3 regions of the Yersinia intermedia genome follow, and region 1 is predicted to be linked to each of the others. Evidence: riboswitches for the same ligand, from Rfam matches in the RefSeq annotation. Region 1 holds a riboswitch; each other region holds the start of a gene.

Region 1 (7,514 bases):
CAACGAGGCAAGGCCCAAGGATGGGCTAAGCAACGAACGCCGCTAATATCGCTGCAACATCAAGTAAGAAGGATAAAATATGTCCCCCACATCCGCACTGATCAGTATTGTTATCATCGCCTGGGTACTGCAAATCATGCTCGGCTGGTGGCAAATCAATCAGTTTAACCGTGCTTTCGATCGCCTATGTCAGCACAGTAAATCAGTCGGTGTTGGCCGTTCTGGCGGGCGTTTTAAACCCCGCGTGGTGATAGCACTGGCTTTCGATGAAAATATGCGGGTCAGTGACAGCATGATCATGCGCGGCATTAGCGTGTTTGCCCGCCCTCGCCCATTACCCCAGCTTCATGGCTTACATCAGCAGGATTTAATCCCGGATGTGATCTTCCCTACGGATAAAGCATGTCAAACTGCACTATTATTAGCGATTAAACCGAAATCATGATATTTTCACAATGAAAGTTATTCTTTTTCATGTGAAAGTTATGCCTGGAGAAGAGGCAATGGAAATACTTGAGCGGGGATCGTTATGAAACCAAAGCAGCGACAGGTTGCAATCTTGGAATATCTTCAACAACACGGAAAGACGGCCGTCGATCAACTCGCCGCGCATTTCTCAACCACCGGTACCACTATCCGTAAGGATTTAACCAGCCTTGAAAATGAAGGGGCGGTTATCCGTACCTACGGTGGGGTAGTATTAAATCGTGATGATATAGAACAACCCATTGACCGTAAAACCCACATTAATACGGATAAGAAAAAGCAAATTGCTCAAGCTGCCAGCAAACTGATTAAAGACGGTGATAGCCTGGTTTTTGATGCAGGTAGTACCGTGCTGCAAATGGTGCCCCACCTGACAAAATTCAACAATATCACGGTGATGACTAACAGCCTGCATATCGTCAATGAACTGGTTGAACTGGATAACGATCAGACTATCTTGATGCCAGGTGGCACTTACCGTAAAGGCTCAGCCTCTTTTCATGGTAGTCTGGCGGAGTCTGCATTTGATAATTTCAGTTTCGATAAGCTATTTATCGGTGCGGATGGGGTCGATCTAAAGGCGGGAGTCACTACGTTTAACGAAGTTTATCATGTCAGTACAGCTATGTGCCACGCCGCTAGCCGTATCATTTTGCTGGTCGACTCTTCCAAATTTGGCCGTAAAAGCCCAAATGTAGTGTGCCCGTTAAGTGCCGTTGATACCCTGATTACAGATAAAGGTATTAGCCCAGAATATTTGCAAGCACTACAGGACATGGGCATTAACATCATTCTGGTTGATAAAAATGACTAATCCGTTAATTACCTATGCCCGCGAAACACTTGAAATTGAACTGACCGAAGCGCACAAGTTGCTGTCACGTTTAGATGATAATTTTGTTCGGGCCTGTGAGTTATTGTTAGCCTGCACCGGTAAGGCTGTAGTGTCTGGGATTGGCAAATCTGGTCACATTGGTAAAAAGATTGCTGCATCGCTGGCCAGTACCGGCACCCCTTCTTTCTTTGTACACCCTGCTGAGGCATTGCACGGCGATTTGGGCATGATTGGCCCACAGGATGTGGTGATTTTTATCTCCTACTCTGGCCGCGCCAAAGAACTGGACCTGATTCTGCCATTACTAGCGGATAGCAAAATTCCCGTGATTGCCATCACTGGCGGTAAAGAGTCCCCGCTGGCGCTAGGTGCTGCCTGTGTACTGGATATCAGTGTTGAGCACGAAGCTTGCCCGATGGGGTTGGCTCCCACTTCCAGCGCGGTTAATACCCTGATGATGGGGGATGCCCTGGCAATGGCATTAATGCGCCATCGCGGTTTCGGTGCAGAAGATTTTGCCCGCTCACATCCTGGCGGCAGCTTGGGCGCAAGGCTGCTTAATCGGGTCCATCATTTAATGAGAACCGGTGATAGCCTGCCGATGGTACATGAATCCGACAGCGTAATGGAAGCCATGTTAGAACTGAGCCGTACAGGGCTAGGGCTGGTGGCCGTATGTGATCCAGAGCAACGGGTAGTCGGGGTATTTACTGACGGCGATTTACGCCGCTGGCTGGTAAAAGGCGGCACCTTACAACAACCATTGGGAAGCGCTATCACTCGGCCAGGCTACCGATTACCTGAGCAGTGGCGTGCAGGAGAAGCGCTGGAGGCACTGCATCAGCACCATCTCAGTGCTGCACCGGTGGTGAACCTGGACGGGAAACTGGTGGGAGCCATTAATCTGCACGACCTGCATCAAGCGGGCGTTGGCTGATATCTCCCGCGTTAGCTGTATTCACCACACAGGCCTCGCTGCTACGAGGCCGCTACAAACAGCATTCAAATCCGCCAGTAGCATTTATACTGATATAATCAATTGATTAATCTAGATAAATTCGCTTATTAGCGCCCTGCCTGCATCGTTAACGCTATTGAGTTTAGCATCTTTGATAAATACGCCTGAATCACCAACCATCAGTGCCAATTAGGATCTTGCTGTAACTGTTTTTTTAGCATGGACTGGATACTGTCATCAGGGCGACCTAGCCATTGATAAGTCGCGAACTCACTTGGCTTATCAAGTGCTTGTGGCTTGTCGGCAACAGAGATACGCATTCCCCACGCCTGCCATACTTGTTTTTTATTCTGGCTAAACGCCACCCACATAAAGTTATTACTGCAATCATGAGGTTTACAAATTCGCCCCACCTTGTATTGCTGCCCTTGCCAATTTAGCACCTCATAAGGTGCCGACGTCCCTGTCCCTTTGCGCGCCCATGCTGGGAGATTCTTTTGGCTTTTCACCATTTTTTGCCAGCTATTCTTATAAACCGGCTGTTGCAGCAAATCTGCCGTAGTCGTGCGGATTTGGGCGGGAGACATCTCAGCGGCTGACGTGACAGCGGCAGTTGTGGTGGCTGACTGCGCGAAGGCCCAAGAGCTGACACTGAACATCACCGCTGCAACAAGACAATGGCGGGTTTTGTTACCTTTCATTATCGAAATCCTTATTATCTGATTAATCTACTCGCCGAGCAGCGAACCTGGCTCTGTGCAACGGCTCAGCGGGCGTGGTATTGGTTTGCCTGTCTATGACCATCAACCGGCGAAAAAGTTGATCCATAGCACGAATTTTCATCCTAATTCCAGTTATACCATAATCTGTATGACAGCTTGAGTTAAGCTATGAACCAGATAGCTATTAGCCGATCACAACACGATAAAAGGCCATGCCATGTTAACTGTTGAGTTACCCGAAGAACCCGAGAAGCTGTATTACTCTGCCGGGGATGCCCACCCGCTGGCTAAGCTTGAAACGGATAAAATTATCCAGATGGTTGTCGATCTGGATGTTGCTAACTCCGACAGCGAACATTATGTTACCGGTTGGATGGGGCTAAACAGCGTGGTGGTGGTACGTAATTACCAGAATAAGCGCGGTACGGCCAACGGTTTTGTGGTGAATAAAGGCGATCGCTATCGTCTGAGCATTCAATCCATTGAATTCCGCATTCCTAAGGCTGTGTTGTGGATGAGCTTTCGCCGTAAACCTCGCACCATGGAGTTAATCACCTACGAAACATTGGGCGAGCAACCTAGCGGTATGCAGCAATACCGTAATATCCTCGATGAAGAGCTGCTGCAGCAACTAGATGCTGATTGGTGCGAATTGAATGATTATCTTGGCGCAGCCTGCTGGCAACTTGAAAATGGCACGCCTTTGTGGCAGCAAACCCAGCAACAGATTACGCCGGAGGCTATCCGCCAGTTAGTCGATGCCCCTATTTTCCGCACCAAACATCTACAGGCTGATGGAGATTACGCTGGGTTCTGGGCCGGAGAGTACTTTTTTGCCGTTCGCCAACCTAGCACAGGCAACCCCTTACCTGCGGTACAAATTTCCTGGCGTGAAGATGAAAAAGATATCGGCAGTTATCAATTTGATCTGATTAACGGTGCAGCAGGCGAGCCAAAACTCTCACTGTGTATTCGCCCGCGCAAGGGTGCGGACAGTTATCTGCTTAACCGTTTTGATGCCCATCATTTGCAACGAGCTATCGCGATGTTTGCAATGACTCAGCGCTATTTATTAGCATAAGAATCTCTGCTATTCCAATAAATAAGGCATGCACTTCATCATTGGAGTTGCAGGTAGGCGGCAAGTGAACACATCCCGATGAGCTGACTCAAGTCAGTGATTCTGCGGGGGGAGCGCAGCTAACAACCCTGTAGCTTCAAAGGCGAAGGATCCCCAAAGTCATTGGAGTTGCAGGTAGGCGGCAAGTGAACACATCCCGATGAGCTGACTCAAGTCAGTGATTCGGGGGGGAGCGCAGCTAACAACCCTGCAGCTTCAAAGGCGAAGGATCCCCAAAGTCATTGGAGTTGCAGGTAGGCGGCAAGTGAACACATCCCGATGAGCTGACTCAAGTCAGTGATTCTGCGGGGGGAGCGCAGCTAACAACCCTGTAGCTTCAAGGACGAAGGGGATTACCACCACTGGTGGAAATGATGCACCGGCCCTACCCCCTGCCCGACTTCAAGGGTATCGGCTTGTTCTAATGCACCTTGCAGATAGTGTTTGGCGGCATTCACCGTATCATCCCAATCGCGGTGCCGTGGCCGCAAAGCCGCCAATGCTGCCGATAAGGTGCAGCCGGTGCCGTGAGTATGACGGGTCTTCACTCTGCGGGTAACAAAACGCTGTTCGCCTTGTGCCGTAAACAGCCAATCAGGGCTATCTTCACCACTCAGATGGCCCCCCTTCATCAATACCGCCTGGCAACCCTGTGCAAGTAGCGCCCGCCCTTGATCACACATTTGTTGCTCATCGCAAGCGGGTTGGCAATTGAGTAACGCCGCCGCTTCTGGCAGATTCGGGGTAATTAAAGCAACCTGCGGTAACAGCAATTGGCGTACTGCGTCCACGGCCTCTGGCGCCAGCAACGGATCACCGCTTTTGGCGACCATCACGGTATCCAGCACTACAAATGGGATGGGATAACGGCGCAGTTGCCTGGCAACGATATCGACAATGTCAGCGTTAGCCAGCATACCGATTTTAGCACTATCGATGCGCACATCACTGAGAACGGAATCGAGTTGAGCTGCGACAAACGCCGGTTCGATGGGATAAACTGACTGCACACCACGGGTATTTTGTGCCACCAGAGCGGTGATCACACTGGTGCCGTAAGCTTGCAAAGCAGAGAAAGTTTTCAAATCAGCCTGAATACCGGCCCCACCACTGGGGTCAGTTCCGGCAATCGTGAGCGCATTAATTCGCTTCATGAATGTCTCCCGTACTCATATCAATGGGAGTTCGAATAGCAGCAACAGCGAGAATAGCTAAAGAGAAAACGGCAGGTTGAACAAACATATTCCTCCTAACCGGCGGTCAAGAAGGCGGTACCCTAAGGTGCCGAGACTTCCCTACGCTGGCATAATCCAGATCAGGTAATACGGGTAATATCTCAGCCATGCCACTGTTTGTGGCAGGCACCCCGAGTCAGAATTGTTATTATCACGGGCAGGTGGTAGAAGATCAATCATGTATTGGTTAAACCAATGATCAATGTCGCGAAAATGCCCTGTCTGGGAGGTATAACCGTAGGATGAGCATCAAGATTCGTCAGTATCAGGAAAGTGACCGACCATTCCTGCGCACCTTGTATCTGGCATCACGTAAAGCAGCATTTACCTGGCTGGACGTTGAACGCTTTAGGCTGGAAGATTTTGATCGTTCAACGATAGGTGAAACGGTGCTGGTTGCCGTTGATGGCGATCAACACTTGGGTTTTGCCTCAATTTTTATGGAGGAGAGTTTCCTGCATAATCTGTTTATTGACCCCGTGGTGCAACAGGCCGGTACGGGGAAAGCCTTATTGCAGGCAGCACAACAGCGATTTGCCAGCCACGGCTCACTCAAATGTTTGGCAAAAAACCAGCATGCGCTGGCGTTTTATCAAAAACAGGGGTGGGTGGCTATAGCTACCGGTATCAGTAATGATGGCGAATATATATTAATGCATTGGCATAATGAAAAGGTTAAATAAGGCAATGTTGAATCAGAATCAGGTAAAAACCTGATTAGCTATTTTAATCCTTTACTTAAAATAGGGAAAAAAGGCAATCAACTTTCACCTCCACTTAATTAAGGATTATTTATGCAGCCCATATCAAATGAATTGACTGTCGCAACGATAAACCTCACACAAAAAAATACTCCACTTTCAGGTGAAAATAATAACAGCCCAATATTAAATAGTAAAATAGAAGCCACAGATTATATTAAATCATTGATCCAAGACCAATATAGTAGTCAATTTGATGTAGAGAACACCATTGGGGAGTTAAATGGAAGAATAGAAATATCACTTAACACGCTTGAATTTGGCGTTAGTGAAAAGCTATATTATGTTACTGCAAATATGGACCCTAGAAACTTTTTCTATCTCGAAGAAGGAGCTGACAATCATTGGGATATCAACACATTAAATATTAAGGACAATCATACTCGTCAAGTGGTTTTTATTTTTGACACTAATTTACCCTCAGCCACCCTGCCTGTTGATATGAAACTGGTGACCGAAAGAATAGAGGAATTGAATGGAGTTTATTATGTACACTGCAATCCAGAAATTAAGTTTTCTTTACATGAATTAACATTTAAAAATGAAGAAATAAAGCAAAAGTCGGATTTAATAAACAGTTTTAAACTCGATCCACAAAGAAAAGAAAAACTAATAGAATTATTAAAAAATTGCTCATCCAGAAATAAATTTTGTTCTAATAATGATGCGGTGGAGCTCTGCAAAAACTTTCGCGACCTTTTTGACAGTACCGATGAGATTACACCTCAAATGCAAAGAAACACACTTAAACTGGCAAATGAGTTGGCAAAAAGTCATTAATTTATAAGGGAGCCTTAGCTCCCTTATTTTAATACACTATTCCCCGCGCAGCGCCTTCACATCATCGGCTTTTATATTCAGTGCCAATTGTCCAAATTGCTGTGGCAAATAATGACTCAAACTAATAACCTGTGGCTGCGGTAATCTGCTTTTTTATCATTAATTTCTAACTTATAAACCACCGCTTGTGGGCGCACAACTGCACCAGCCTGTGCTGCTATTTCGACATGGATAATACCGTTATACATGGTACCAATCGGGCAAATAGGCATACCAGCGCAGTATTCATCCGTTGTATTTATAGAAGTAGATCATGTTTTCGCCTCCATCATTACCTCAATACGATTAAGGATATACGCCACTTGATGCCAAACTTGCTGATATTCGGTTGAGTTATAGGTATGCAAGAATTCCACCAAGAGTGCTTTAGTTTGTTGCCATATTGCCTCATCGACAGGATGGTCTTTATTTGTCTCAAAAAAGGTTTCCAGTGTTCCCACTTTTTGCAAGTAAGCATCTAATCCTGTAGTCCATTCGCTTATATGTAACTTGTGAGAAATTTGCGCCAGCAGCCAGGGAATATAGTCACGGCTGAGACTAACATCCCATACACCAAC
Region 2 (7,514 bases), 540 kb from region 1:
GCACCAACCGCTACCCACTTAGGGTCAACCGCGGGGAATTGAACATTAATATAAGCACCAATCGCCATAGCAATAGCGGGCGGGGCAAACACAAACTCAATCAAGGTCGCAAGGCCGGCAATAAAACCCCCCGTTGGGCCAAAAGCGCGGTGAGCGTAAGCAAATGGCCCTCCGGCATGAGGAATAGAGGTGGTTAATTCGGTAAAACTAAAAATAAATGCCGTATACATCGCAGCCACACCCAGAGCGGTAAACAAAAACCCTAAAGTCCCTGCTTGTGCCCACCCATAGCTCCAACCAAAATATTCGCCGGAAATCACCAACCCGACGGCAATACCCCATAATTGAAAACTACCCAATGTACGTTTTAATTCCGGTGCTTGTTTCGCCTGTGACATACCTTATCCCTATCAAAGAAATGTAATGGTAATAGTGCGGTCTAGGGGTAAAGCAATGTTTGTACCAAATGATAGATAGCCGCTGAACCACGGAAATACACGCACTTTGAGTAATGGGAAAAGGAGATATAACGGGAGATAGCACTGTATATGCGCTTTTCTCGCACTTTTTAGAGGCAAATGCACGAAGATGCAGCATCGTTAGAGCGCCGTGTTTCATTGCGCTGCGGAGAACCCACGTTACGGGGATTAAGTTAATAATACCGCCCCGCAATAACGGCAAAAGCACCTGAGTTACCGCAAAACCTGAGCCATAATACAAAAAAACCGCCAGCGGCGGGTTTTCACTTTGACTCATCGCCTGCTGGGTTGCTGACGCCAGAATGAGGGCGAACAGACTATATAATGATAAGAGACTAAGATTATATTTATGTTAGTTTATATTGCCTCTGAGTTTTCGCTTTCTGCTAATTAAATGGATCTTTTATCCTACTCGGGATCAGCCCAAACGTTGTAAGTGCCAAGGGAACTCACTATGACAGACTCCAGCCAGTCAGAATCAGTATCACGGGCAAAAGGAGATAATGTTTTCTTTGCAAAACAGACTTTACAGGCTATGGCCTTGCTGGTTGGGGCAACTATCATTATTGCTGCTGTTGGCATTTTCTACATCGCTTCGCAATTAAATGAACAAGCGATATCTCAAAGCCGTTTTCTGGTGGAAAAAGCGTGGAAAATGCGCCAAGACTCAATAAAAACCAGAATAAAAGACAATGCTTTCTGGGGTGATGCTTATGAACATTTGCATGTAACAGTCGATCCTGACTGGGCTTTTGTCAGCCAAAATCTGGGGCCATCACTGTATAACGACTTTAATTATGAGGGAGTGTTTGTCGTTGATGGGCAAGGAAAGACCCGGTATTCGGTTATCAATGGGCAACTAAAGAATATTAGCCTACCCGATTGGCTCAACAAAGATATAATCCCGTTGATTGACGCAGCCCGAGCGCGAGCAGACAAACAATATATTGCAACTGAAACCATCGACATTGCCGGGCAACCGGGCATTGTTGCGGCGGCGGCATTAACTACTGGTGGTGATCCGCGCGTTAAATCAGTGGCTGGAGTACCTTCCGTTCTGGTGTTTATCGATTTACTGACACAAACAGAGCTGAATACCTTGGGCGAAGATTACGGTATTCATCAACTCCGAACGCCGCAAGATAAAAAAGATGCGGCATCCGGCCCATCAGTCCTATTATCTGCCAGTGATAACAGCGCATTGACGCTGCACTGGGATCAGAATATGCCAGGCGCACAACTGCTCAACATATTACTCCCACTCCTGACGCTGGTGGCGTTGATCCTTGGACTGGCCGGTTGGTTAGTATTGCGGCGGGCGATGTCAGAGGCGCGGATCGCGGATGAAAACAAATCTGCATTAATCGCCAGCGAAGAGCGTTTTCGCCATGTAGCAGAAGCGGCTACCGACTGGTTATGGGAAACCGATGCCGATTTACGCATCACCTATCTGTCGCAACGGTTTTTGACTATTACTGGGTTAAGTGTGGAACACTGGCTGGGGCACAATCTTGATTCACTGTTAAATTGTGACATTATTCCGCTGCGCCCTTGGTTACAACACACTCACCTGACAGAATCGCGTAATGAACTGCAATGCACCTATTTATCCGCCAAAGGCGATAAACGCATTTGCCGTATTTATGCCAAACCTATTATCAAAAACAACGAAACCATTGGGTTCCGTGGCACCGCATCGGATATCACCCGTGAAATAGAAGCGCAAGAACGGATCCAACACCTCTCTCTGCATGATGCTTTAACCGGTTTACCCAACCGTCTGCGGATGAAAGAGTTTCTGGAAAATAAGTTACGCCATTTAGCTGCCGCACAGCACCCACTGGTGATCATCAATGTTGATCTGGATAAATTTAAGCCGGTTAATGACACATTTGGTCACGTTACCGGGGATCTGGTGCTGCACCAGGTATCTGAGCGCCTGAGAAGCTGTTTACGTGATAATGATCTGGTGGCGCGCCAGGGAGGAGATGAGTTCATTTTGATCATCACCGGCCTTTCGTCACGCAAAGAAATTGAACAGCTTTGTGCACGCGTTATCGCCCGAATCGAAAGTCCCTACGTGATAAATGATCAGGATATTTATATCGGTGCCAGCATTGGTATTGCACTGGCACCTCAAGACTCAATGCAAGCCGAAGAACTATTACGATTTGCAGATATTGCCATGTATGAAGCTAAAAACAGTGGCCGTAACCGTTGGAGCTTCTACTCCAGTGAAATGAATGAGCGCCTGATGCAACGCAGTGAACTAGAGCGTTTTTTACGTCAGGCCGTTAAGCACAACGAATTTAACCTTTATTACCAGCCACGCTACCGTATTGAGGGAACCCAACTGACAGGTGCTGAAGCCTTGGTGCGCTGGAACCACCCGATTCTGGGGCTGCTGATGCCGGATCAATTTATTGCGCTAGCCGAAGAGACGGGGCTTATCACCGCCATTAGCGACTGGACCATGTTACAAGCATGTCAGGATGCATCGACATGGCCCTCATCACTGATCGTTTCCGTCAATATTTCTGCGGTTGAATTCAGGAACCAGCGCCTGATCGAACGAGTGCGACAAGTCCTGCGACTCACCGGGCTACCGAGCCATCGACTGGAGTTGGAAATCACCGAGCGGATAATGATTGAAGATGCTGATGGTGCATATAAAACGATGACAGCATTAAAAACTCTGGGTGTACGCTTATCGATGGATGACTTTGGTACCGGCTATTCTTCACTTAATTATCTGCGCCGCTTCCCGTTCGATGGATTGAAAATTGATAAGAGCTTTATCGATGAATTGGCCGAGTCACATGAAGGCCAATCAATCGTGGAAGGGATCATTAACCTCGGCCATGCGCTGTCCATGACGGTGACCGCTGAGGGGGTAGAAACCACTGAACAGCTCAGGCAGTTACAAACCCTGAAGTGTGATGAAGTTCAGGGTTATTTCCTGGGTAAACCAATGAAACTGAATGATTTATCAGTTCTTATCCGTAATACACATTACGACTAGCAACACGTTCAGTCGCTGGCGACGAGGCTGAACGGTAGCACTCTTTTTTAACCGATTGACCGTGGGGAGGCTAAAGCAGATCGCTTATTTTTAGTTGATAAAGGCCATCCAGAAAGGCGGGGATAAAGCTACCTGGGCCTGCTACCTGCTGAGATACCTGCCCGCCGACCTGTGACATCACTCGACAAGCCGTTGCCACATGATGTAAACGGTCACCTTCCAGTGCGCAAAATGCCGCAACCACGGCAGAAAGTGCACACCCCGTCCCCACCACCCGAGTCATCAGTTTATCGCCACCGGTCACGGCAAAATCACGCAGGCCGTCGGTGATATAATCCACCTCACCGGTAACCGCAACCACCGTCTGCACCTGTAGCGCCAATTGGCGAGCAGCAGGCAGTGCACTTACCGAGGAATCGACACTATCCACGCCACGCCCCATGGTCGCCAGACCACTTAATGCCATGATCTCCGAGGCATTACCCCGTATCGCTGCCGGTTTTAGTGATAATAATTGATGAGCAAAATCAGTGCGATAGGTAAGCCCACCGACCGCGACGGGGTCCAGCACCCAAGGAGTGGCAGATTGATTTGCCGCCTGGATTGCCGCCAACATGGATTCGGCCCGCGAGTGGTGTAACGTGCCGATATTGATAAGTAAACTGTTCGCTATGGTACTAAATTGTGCGGCCTCTTCAGCTTCAACCACCATGGCAGGAAAAGCCCCCAATGCCAGTAACACATTGGCAGTGAAGGACTGTACTACCTCGTTAGTCAGGCAATGGACTAATGGTGGCGTAGTTTGGAATTGCTGCAAGCAGGCCGCCGCCAGTGCATCAGGGAACGGGAGAGGAGCGATTGAAAAGTCAGAGCGAATAGTATTCATGATATCCCCCACCGGCGAACAAGAAGGGGGACCGTTGTTTATGGACTCAACAACGATACCGCGACTTCCCTCCGCTGGTATAATCCAGATCAGGTAATACGGGTAAAATCTCAGCCATTACGCATTTAGCGGCAGGCACCCCGAGTCAACGAGCTTTATTATTAACACAATTAGCGGTAATCAAACACCATTAGCCATAATCATCACTTATGGCATTTTGACGCAGCGGCAATCAGTGCTTGCCCTAGAGCCAGGCCACCATCACCGGCAGGCAGGCGCTGGGGCAGCAACAGTTGGAAATCATGCAATTGTGCGCTAAGTAACTCACGCAGTAACCGGTTATGTAGCACCCCACCTGAAAAGACAATAGTATCAATACGATAATACTGGGCCGCCTGCCGCGCCAAAGTAGCAAATCCCTGTGCCAGAGCAAAGTGGAACGCGTAGGCCCGCTCCGCCGGAGTGGCATCATAAGCCAACCATTGCTGCCAGAAAGTGGCTAAGTCCAGTTGGTTATCGCACAGTGGCATCGTCACCGGCGGAACTGAAACCGCACTTTGTCGCGCCAGTGCTTCCAACTGGCAGGCGGCTTCGCCCTCCCAGCTTATTGATAGCGGGGCAAGATTGAGTGCCGCCGCTACTGCATCAAATAAGCGCCCAGTGGAGGAGGCCAACGGCGCATTAATCCCCCGCTCAATCGCCCGCGCCAATACCCTTCCCTCCGGCTGAGGAATCGCCGCACTCTCAGGCAGATGTTGCCAATTGGGGACATAGCGCTGTAACTGAGCCAGCAGGTTGCGCCACGGTTGACGCGAGGCCAGATCGCCACCGGGTAGTGCCACCGCGGGTAAGCCACCAATGTATTCACAGCTCGTATAATCCACTCGCAGGCATTCACCGCCCCACAATTGACCATCAGCGCCATAACCCAGCCCATCCAGTGCCACACCAATCACTGCCCCACCCTCGCGAGGCCAGCCATGCTCTGCCAGACAAGCCACCAGATGTGCATGATGGTGTAGCACGTCAACACAAGGGATATTCCACTGTGCAGCCAGAGTTTTCCCTAATTGGTGGCTGACGTAGCCAGGATGAGCATCCACCACGACTGTCTGTGGTGTGAAATGGTAAATATCGCAAAACAGCGCCACTAACTGCTGCTGTTGCTGTGCGATATCGCGGTCTTCCAGATCCCCCAGATGTTGACTTAACACCGCATTACCATCACGTAGCAGGCAAAACGTGTTTTTCATATCCGCACCCAGCGCCAGAACTGCTGGCTGCTGGCTAAATCCCGGAGGTAACTCGAAAGCATCTGGCACATACCCTCTGGCCCGGCGTAGCATTTCAGCACCGCTGCCGGTGAGTCGCACTAATGAGTCATCGGCTCGCTGCACAATTTGCCGATCATGCAATAACCAGTGGTCAGCAATATCTCTCAGGGCACCAAGCGCCTGCTCATTACTCAACGCTGGGGGTTTACCACGGCCATTACCGGAAGTCATCACCAGAGGCCGCCCGACCTGTTGCAGCAGCAAATGTTGTAACGGATTGGCGGGTAGCATCACACCAATTTCAGGTAAGCCCGGTGCCAGCGCCGCACACAGCGGGCTATCAGCCCGCGACGAAACCAACACAATCGGGGCCGCAGGGCTACGTAACACGCGTAATAACGCGGCGCTATCGTTACTTTGCACACAGCGTGATAACCAGTCGGCGTGCGGTAACATCACCGCCAGCGGCTTGGAAGGTCGCTGTTTGCGTTGCCGCAGACGGGCCACAGCGGCAGCATTAGTGGCATCTACCGCCAGATGGAATCCTCCCAATCCTTTGACGGCAACGATATCCCCTGCCAACAGGGCGGCTGCGGCTTGCTCTAGCGCCGCGAAGTTGTGCGCAATCGGCTGTCCCTCTCGCCCCGTTAGCCACAATTGCGGGCCACAATCGGCACAAGCATTGGGTTGGGCGTGAAAACGGCGATCGGCCGGATGGTCGTATTCTGCCTGACAGGCGGCACATAGCGGGAATTCGCGCATGGCGGTATATGGCCGGTCATAGGGCATGCGGTGGATAATAGTAAAACGCGGGCCACAATGGGTGCAGTTGATAAACGGGTAGCGGTAGCGGCGATTGGCAGGATGGTTCATTTCAGCCAAACAGGCGTCGCAGGTTGCAGCATCCGGTACAATTTGCGTATCCATCTGCCCGGCACCGCTGTGATGAATCACAAAATCCAGCGGCGGCTGCGCCCAATGGTAGGGTGAAGTGGTGACACTATCAATTTGCGCTAATGGCGGGCAATCTTGTGGCAATGCTTGTAAAAAATCCGCCACCGCCGGGGTTTGCCATAGGTGAACCGTCACGCCCGCGCTGTCGTTACTGACATCGCCCCTTAGCGCAAAGCGGTGGGCAAGCTGCCAGATATAAGGGCGGAACCCCACGCCTTGCACCTTGCCTTTTACCCGCAGGCAGAGGCCATTTTTATCCACAGAAACTCCTTCACAAGGCTGCCAGCAACCTGTTTTATAGCTCGGAGATTGCGGGGCGACTGCACCGATGGGCGCTTCGACGGCTCACGCCGTTACGACCCATTCGGCACATTTCCCCACTTATCAACTGGTTAATCGCCTGTCACTTCAAGTGCGAATGGGTTCCCAAAAGTCATTGGAGTTGCAGGTAGGCAGCAAGTAAGCAAATCCCGATGAGCTGACATCAGTCAGTGATTCGGGTGAGCGAACGCAGCTAACACCCCTGCGGCTTCAAGTGCGAATGGGTTCCCAAAAATCATTGGAGTTGCAGGTAGGCAGCAAGTAAGCAAATCCCGATGAGCTGACATCAGTCAGTGATTCGGGTGAGCGAACGCAGCTAACACCCCTGCGGCTTCAAGGACGAATGGGCTCAGCAGATTCTCGGCAATGGCTCATCCAGAGGCAAATCCAATCTACGCGAAACACCATACGCACCGCATAAGCGCACTTGCTTATTCTCAGTCACCTGCCCGATAACGGCGGCATCCTGGCCGAGTGGATGGTTATGGAGCGCGGTTAATACCGATTCTTGTGCCTCTGGTGACACCACCAGCACCAGCTTACCTTCGTTGGCAAAGTTGAGTGCATCCAACCCCAGC
Region 3 (7,514 bases), 920 kb from region 1:
ACTCCGCATACTCCTCTTGTGCCAATGGTTGAACTTCCATCATCAGTGAACTGAAGCGACTACGAATAGCTGGGAAGTGACGACGAAAGTAATCCATTCCTACTTTTGCCTGATGTTCGCCAGTGACCAGCAGCAGATGTTCAAAACCCAGCGTTTTGATCGCGTCACACTCACGGATGATTTCTGCTTCATCCAATGTTTTGCGCTTGATGCGATTGCTCATCGAGAAACCACAATAAGTACAATCATTGGCGCACAGATTAGAAAGGTAGAGCGGCACATAAAAACTCACCGTGTTACCAAAACGCTGGCGGGTCAGTTGCTGGGCTTTTTGCGCCATGGGTTCGAGATAAGCCAGTGCAGCGGGCGAAATCAACGCCATTAAATCGTCGCGATTCGGTTTGACAGCATTAATGGCCCGCTCAACATCAGCGGCGGTTTTACTGTTAATGCGCAGGGAAATATCATCCCAATCTAATTGTTGCCAGTGTTGACTGAAATCTTCAGACATGATGCTCCTCCCCTAACTGGCTGAGAAAGCCAGTCAGTGGGCTGGTGGCAATGGCCTTGCCAAATTGTTGGTTGCCAAGCCCAGCCTGACGCGCCAATTCACCAGATTCAACTGCTAAGCGGAAGGCATGCGCCATTTGCACGGGTGAGCGCGCCACAGCAATTGCGGTATTGACCAGCACGGCATCAGCGCCTAATTCTATTGCTTCAAGCGCATGGCTTGGCGCACCAATTCCGGCATCGACTACCACGGGCACTTTGGCCTGCTCGATAATAATTTGCAGAAAGTCACGGGTACGTAAGCCCAAATTTGAGCCAATCGGTGCACCCAATGGCATGACGGCAGCGCAACCTGCTTCTTCCAGCCGCTTGCACAATACCGGGTCCGCACCACAGTAAGGCAAAACAACAAATCCCTCTTTCACCAGTATTTCTGCGGCTTTTAGGGTTTCTATTGGGTCAGGCAATAAATACTTCACATCGGGATGAATTTCCAATTTTACCCAATGGGTACCCAGTGCTTCGCGCGCCAGACGGGCAGCAAACACAGCTTCTTGCGCCGTTTTAGCGCCTGAGGTATTCGGTAGCAAGCGCACACCTAATTGTTGCAAGGGCGCAAGAATTGCATCGTTCCCTGCCCGCAAATCAACCCGTTTCATCGCCATAGTAATCAGTTGTGACCCTGAGGCGCGCAATGCTTCCAGCATCAGTTCAGGGGTGGAAAATTTTCCCGTACCGGTAAATAAACGTGAGGTAAAAGTGGTATCGGCGATCTTCAGCATGTCAGCCCCCAGCAATCGCTTGGAATAGCAAAATGTTATCACCCGCGTGTAACTGACATTTTTCCCAGTCAGTGCGAGGGACGATGACCTGATTAACCGCCAGAGCCGTACCCGGCTGGTGGCGTTTGAGCTGATTGAGCAGCATTGCAGCGGTGATATTGCTCACCACTTCTAATGGCTGATCATTGAGCACAATCTGTATATGACCCGTTGTCACTGTGCACCTCCGCAGGCAGGGCAATGCTTCGCCCGAGTCAGTTGCAGGGTGCTCCAACTCTGCTGCTTGCCATCGAATAAGCGCAATTTCCCACTCAGTGCCGACGGCAGCCCTGCCAATATCTTGATGGCTTCCAGTGCTTGCAAGGTACCAATGACGCCGACCACCGGCCCCAATACGCCAGCAGTACGACAGTTACGCTGCGGCAATTCCTTATCGGGATAGAGGCAGGCGTAGCAGCCTTGAGAATAAGGCGGCTCAATGACCAGCAGTTGCCCGCTGAATCCCACGGCACTGCCGCTGATTAATGGCTTTTGTGCGGTGATACAGGCTGCATTTACCTGATGGCGCGTCTCCATGTTGTCGCTGCAATCCAGCACTAAATCAGCGTTAGCCACGGCATCGGCCAATGGCGTACCTAACAGCCGAGTATCAAATGGGATAACCTCAATCAATGGATTGAGGCTTTGCAAATGACGCTGGGCTAACCGTGCTTTACTTTGGCTAGCGGAGGATGTTTGGCTGATATCTGTGGTGCGATACAATATCTGGCGCTGTAAATTGCTCAGTTCCAGTTGGTCATCGTCGGCCAGTAATAACTTACCGACGCCGGCTGCTGCCAGATAGAGCGCAGCAGGTGAACCAAGGCCGCCAAGACCGATAATCAGCACACAGGCACTTTTCAGCTTCAACTGGCCCTCTGGGCCGATATCCTCCAGTAATAACTGGCGGCTGTAGCGCAAAAATTCACTGTCACTCAACTCATGCTTGTTTGTCATCAGCCAGCTCCTTGCCCTCGATCAGGTGCAATAATTGTGCTGTTGCTTGCTGCCAATCGTCGCTCAGGGTGATAGCACTGACGACCGCTACACTACCGACACCCGTTGCCAGAACCGCCGGCACGCGCTCAATGCTGATGCCGCCGATGGCGACGGTCGGGTAGTCTGGCGTGTTGTCGACCATTTGCTTGAGCACCGTCAACCCTTGTGGTGACGAAGGCATCTGCTTGGTTTGTGTAGGGAAGATGTGGCCCATGGCGATATAAGAGGGCCGGACAGCTTTAGCTATCGCCAGTTCCTGCTCATCATGGGTTGATACGCCCAGCCGTAATCCGGCTTGCTGAATCGCGGCCAAATCGGCTGTTTCCAGATCTTCCTGACCCAGATGAACGCCATAGGCACCATGCTTAATCGCCAGCCGCCAATAATCATTGATAAATAAGCGTGCCTGATAACGTTTGCCTAACGCTATGGCGGCGGCAATGTCTTGCTCCACCTGCGCATCATCTAACTCTTTGATACGTAGTTGTATTGTGGTTACACCTGCGGCAAGCAGGCGCTCTATCCAAAGTAGGCTATCGACGACGGGATAGAGACCAAGGCGTTGTACCGTCGCAGGGAAACCCTGTTTTGCAGAAAATAAGGCATGATTAGGCAGGTTCATTATCGGCCTCGGTCTTGAGATTAATGGGGCTGTGATACAGCTCGCTGCCGCGAGAGCGGAACTCCGCTGACATCTGTTCCATACCCGATTGTAAGATTTCGATCGGTTGGGCTGCTGTTCCTTGTGCCGCTGCCAGCTCTTGTGCCGCAGCCTGTTCTTGCGTAGCGGCCTGTTCTTGCATAGCGGCATAGTCGCGAACTTCCTGAGAGATTTTCATCGAGCAGAATTTCGGCCCGCACATTGAACAGAAGTGAGCTACTTTGCCGGACTCTTGCGGCAGGGTTTCGTCGTGATAGGCTCGTGCGGTTTCTGGATCAAGCGCCAGATTGAACTGATCTTCCCAGCGGAATTCAAAGCGTGCTTTCGACATGGCGTTATCGCGGATCTGCGCACCGGGGTGGCCTTTGGCCAAGTCTGCGGCATGGGCGGCTATTTTATAAGTAATAAGACCTTGTTTTACATCCTCTTTATTAGGCAGGCCAAGATGTTCTTTCGGTGTGACGTAACACAACATGGCGCAACCGAACCAACCAATCATGGCGGCCCCAATACCAGAAGTGAAATGGTCATAACCTGGCGCAATATCCGTGGTTAGCGGGCCTAAGGTATAGAATGGCGCTTCATGGCAGTGTTCCAACTCTTCCGTCATATTGCGGCGAATCATCTGCATCGGCACATGACCGGGGCCTTCAATCATCACCTGCACATCATATTCCCAGGCGATTTTGGTCAATTCACCCAAGGTATGCAGCTCAGCGAACTGGGCTTCATCATTGGCATCCTGAATGGAACCAGGGCGTAGGCCATCACCCAGTGATAGTGAGACATCATAGGCAGCACAGATCTGACAGATTTCGCGAAAATGCTGATACAGGAAGTTTTCCTGATGATGGGAAAGGCACCACTTCGCCATAATTGAACCACCACGGGAGACGATACCGGTCAAGCGTTTGGCCGTCATCGGTACATAGCGCAACAACACACCGGCATGGATAGTAAAGTAATCCACCCCTTGCTCGGCCTGCTCTAACAGCGTGTCACGGAACATTTCCCAGGTTAGGTTCTCGGCTACACCATTTACTTTTTCCAGCGCCTGATAGATAGGAACGGTACCAATAGGGACCGGGCTGTTACGCAGGATCCACTCACGGGTTTCATGGATATAGCGGCCAGTGGACAGGTCCATCACGGTATCGGCACCCCAGCGGGTTGACCACACCAGTTTTTCTACTTCTTCTTCGATGGAGGAGGTCACCGCAGAGTTACCGATATTGGCGTTCACTTTCACTAAAAAGTTACGACCAATAATCATCGGCTCAGATTCTGGGTGGTTAATATTGGCGGGGATGATAGCTCGGCCCGCCGCCACTTCCTGACGTACAAATTCAGCCGTGATATTTTCTGGCAGGTTAGCGCCAAAAGCCTGCCCTGGATGCTGCTGGCGTAGTACCTCACCGCGAATACGTTCACGGCCCATATTTTCTCGCAGCGCGATGAACTCCATCTCTGGCGTGATGATGCCCTGACGGGCGTAATGCAGTTGGGTGACGCATTTGCCGGCGATGGCTTTCTTCGGGCGTGGCAGATGCTCAAAACGCAAATGGTCTAAGCCTTCGTCAGCCAAACGTTGTTGGGTGAAACCAGAGCTGACAGAGGTCAGTGCGGCGGTATCCTGGCGATCAGCTATCCAGCTATCACGTAATTTGGGTAACCCGCGGTGAACATCCAGCGTGGCGTTTGAGTCACCATATGGGCCGGATGTGTCATACACCGGGATGGCTTCGTTATCTTCATAGCGTGGTGAGTCCTTACTACCGCCGATCAATGTCGGACTGAGCTGGATTTCACGCATCGGTACCAGAATATCTGGCCGTGAACCTTGTAGGTAAATACGTTGGGAGTTGGGGAAAGTGACACCTTGCAAGGTATCAATAAACTGTTGAGCTTCCTCACGTTGTGCTTTACGTGGGCGTGATGAATTTTTAGCTGTTGTATTATTAGACATAGCAATTCCTACCAGTGTGGTTTATAGGGAAAATTGCTTGTCTGGAGCTTGGCGGGAGTAACGATGTTGGCCAGTAACCGGCAGCTATCGGTGAGGATAAAGACCGGGCCTGTAGCGATAAATTACTCTTGTTCCCTTCGCGGGTATTAACCCGATCAGGTTCCGCGGATCCCGAATTAACGGTCTCAGCCTGCGTTTGCTTTCCTAAAAAGGCAATCGCTAGGCACTCCGACAAGAATCTTCAGTATATACCCTTCTTACTTGAAATTGCAGCGGTGTTAGCTACGCTCATTCACCCGAATCACTTACCTGTGTAAGCTCATCGGAATTAATGTCACCCTACGGGCTAGCATAAATGCTGTTCAAATCGGTTTTCACCGAGTTGTCATTCACTTGCTGCCTACCTGCAATCTCAATTACTTTGGGTAGTAAAGGTTGAATGAAAACTACAATAGTGTGATGTAAGCTATTTTACTTGCCACTTTGAACTTGGGCAGTGCTCAAAATCCTCACGTACTACGTGTACGCTCCGGTTTTTGCGCGCTGTCCGCATCCAAATTGTCTGCGACAATTACGCTTACTATTAATTTATTAGGTTAATTGGCCTGACTCTTTTTATTTTCTGGCTGGGCGGCTTGCCACGACTCGGCTGCCCATTGAATTAATTGATCTTCCAAGCGAAAACGGGCATCAAGAGCTTCGCCGATATCAGATAATGCTTGCTGAAACTCGATACAACTGTCCTGATCGATCTCAATGTTGGTATAACGATCATGGAATGCCATGATCGTTTGAGTATTATTTTTTAACGCAGGATACACTTTGGTCGTCAGCGCCATTTTTGGGCTGGACGCGCCGTCTACTTGTTTGATAATTCTGTCATAGATGTGAAAATGCCCGGATGAGAGATAATCCACCAAATTATGGCAAAAGTTCTCCAGCGCTTTTTCGTTAAGCGGGGTATGCTTTTCTTTTTGCGGCTTAATACCGATCACTGCGCAATATGCAACTAACAGTTCTTTACGCGCATGAAGCCATTGATCAATTAATTCATTACTGCCGCCAACGCGTTGAGTCAAGCTTTCCAGTCGGTTTAGCATGAACGACTCCGTGAAGTAATAATACGTTACAAAAATGTAACAAGCCGGATTCTAGATTGCCAGTGAAGTCGAGGTTGTGCAACAACGATATGGAACTACAACTTACAGGTAAAGAAAGTGGCTGGTGGATTGTCAGTCATGAAAACAAATTATGGTTGCCAAAAGGGGAGTTACCACAAGGTAATGCGGCTAATTGGTCATTGCAGGGAGCAACGGCAAGGCAAATCGGTGAATGGCAAGGGCAGGCGGTATGGCTGATCCGTCAGATGATGTCTACTGATATGGGTTCAGTGCGGCAATTACTGGATGTGGATCGCGGTTTGTTCCAACTGGCTGGGCGTGGTGTGCAACTGGCAGAATTTTATCGCTCTCACCGTTTTTGTGGTTATTGCGGTCACCAAATGCAGGCCAGCCGTTCCGAGTGGGCTTGTCTGTGTAACCACTGTCGTGAACGCTATTACCCACAAATCGCCCCTTGCGTGATTGTTGCCATTCGCCGTGATGATGAGATTTTATTGGCGCAGCATATACGGCATCGTGGCGGTATTAATACCGTGCTGGCAGGCTTTGTCGAAGTGGGTGAGACTCTGGAGCAGGCGGTTTCCCGTGAAGTTTTAGAAGAAAGTAATATCCATATTAAAAATCTGCGCTACGTAACGTCACAACCTTGGCCGTTCCCCCATTCGCTCATGATGGCATTTATGGCCGAGTATGACAGTGGCGAGCTGCAACATGATCCGAAAGAGCTGTTAAATGCCGGTTGGTATCGTTATGACCAATTGCCATTACTACCGCCGCCAGGCACCGTAGCGCGCCGATTAATTGAAGATACGGTGGTGTTATGTCGCGAACACCGTGAGTTAATCTAATCAGAAGAGAGTGCTGAAGCGCTAACTCTATAGCCTGACGTAATTTAAACCCCACGAGAGCGAATCATTACCGCGCCTTAATAGCAGCGGCAGTTAGCAGGAAAGTATTATCTGACATGTTACAATACGGTCCGCTAAAAGATGGCCGCCAGATAATTAAGGGAGCCCCACCATGAATGAGTTGAAAAACGATCGCTATCTGCGAGCCTTATTGCGCCAACCGGTCGATGTAACGCCGGTATGGATGATGCGTCAGGCGGGCCGTTATTTGCCAGAATATAAAGCTACCCGTGGGGTTGCCGGGGATTTTATGTCACTGTGCAAAAATGCGGAACTGGCTTGTGAAGTGACGATGCAACCATTGCGTCGCTATCCACTGGACGCCGCGATTCTGTTTTCAGACATTCTGACCATCCCCGATGCTATGGGACTGGGGCTCTATTTTGAAACCGGTGAAGGCCCACGCTTCCAATCCCCGATTACTTGTCGCGCCGACGTCGAAAAGTTACCCATCCCTGATCCAGAACAGGAATTGGGCTATGTGATGAACGCGGTAAGAACCATTCGCCGCGAGTTGGCCGGTGCGGT

What was found. Region 1 has a riboswitch for thiamine pyrophosphate ahead of thiD (bifunctional hydroxymethylpyrimidine kinase/phosphomethylpyrimidine kinase). Riboswitches for the same ligand answer to the same signal wherever they lie in the genome.
Positions count from the first base shown of each region.
Region 2: linked by a shared signal. The riboswitch ahead of thiM (hydroxyethylthiazole kinase) and the one ahead of thiD (bifunctional hydroxymethylpyrimidine kinase/phosphomethylpyrimidine kinase) in region 1 are both predicted to bind thiamine pyrophosphate.
Region 3: linked by a shared signal. The riboswitch ahead of thiC (phosphomethylpyrimidine synthase ThiC) and the one ahead of thiD (bifunctional hydroxymethylpyrimidine kinase/phosphomethylpyrimidine kinase) in region 1 are both predicted to bind thiamine pyrophosphate.

Region 1 is NZ_LR134116.1:1,250,246-1,257,759, reverse strand. It holds gene gutM (transcriptional regulator GutM) at 80-445, shown strand; gene srlR (glucitol operon DNA-binding transcriptional repressor SrlR) at 530-1,300, shown strand; gene gutQ (arabinose-5-phosphate isomerase GutQ) at 1,293-2,258, shown strand; gene EL015_RS05860 (inhibitor of vertebrate lysozyme family protein) at 2,459-2,980, opposite strand; gene EL015_RS05855 (hypothetical protein) at 3,219-4,082, shown strand; gene thiD (bifunctional hydroxymethylpyrimidine kinase/phosphomethylpyrimidine kinase) at 4,475-5,275, opposite strand; TPP riboswitch at 5,397-5,500, opposite strand; gene EL015_RS05845 (GNAT family N-acetyltransferase) at 5,599-6,039, shown strand; gene EL015_RS05840 (lipocalin/fatty acid-binding family protein) at 6,151-6,897, shown strand; gene EL015_RS22035 (hypothetical protein) at 7,014-7,145, opposite strand; gene EL015_RS05835 (hypothetical protein) at 7,209-7,514, opposite strand, start outside.
Region 2 is NZ_LR134116.1:708,730-716,243, reverse strand. It holds gene eat (ethanolamine permease) at 1-398, opposite strand, end outside; gene EL015_RS03265 (bifunctional diguanylate cyclase/phosphodiesterase) at 934-3,501, shown strand; gene thiM (hydroxyethylthiazole kinase) at 3,572-4,387, opposite strand; TPP riboswitch at 4,437-4,540, opposite strand; gene hypF (carbamoyltransferase HypF) at 4,591-6,876, opposite strand; gene hypE (hydrogenase expression/formation protein HypE) at 7,286-7,514, opposite strand, start outside.
Region 3 is NZ_LR134116.1:327,787-335,300, forward strand. It holds gene thiH (2-iminoacetate synthase ThiH) at 1-511, opposite strand, end outside; gene EL015_RS01540 (thiazole synthase) at 504-1,292, opposite strand; gene thiS (sulfur carrier protein ThiS) at 1,294-1,509, opposite strand; gene EL015_RS01550 (HesA/MoeB/ThiF family protein) at 1,506-2,288, opposite strand; gene thiE (thiamine phosphate synthase) at 2,272-2,952, opposite strand; gene thiC (phosphomethylpyrimidine synthase ThiC) at 2,939-4,957, opposite strand; TPP riboswitch at 5,073-5,198, opposite strand; gene EL015_RS01565 (Rsd/AlgQ family anti-sigma factor) at 5,554-6,057, opposite strand; gene nudC (NAD(+) diphosphatase) at 6,147-6,926, shown strand; gene hemE (uroporphyrinogen decarboxylase) at 7,099-7,514, shown strand, end outside.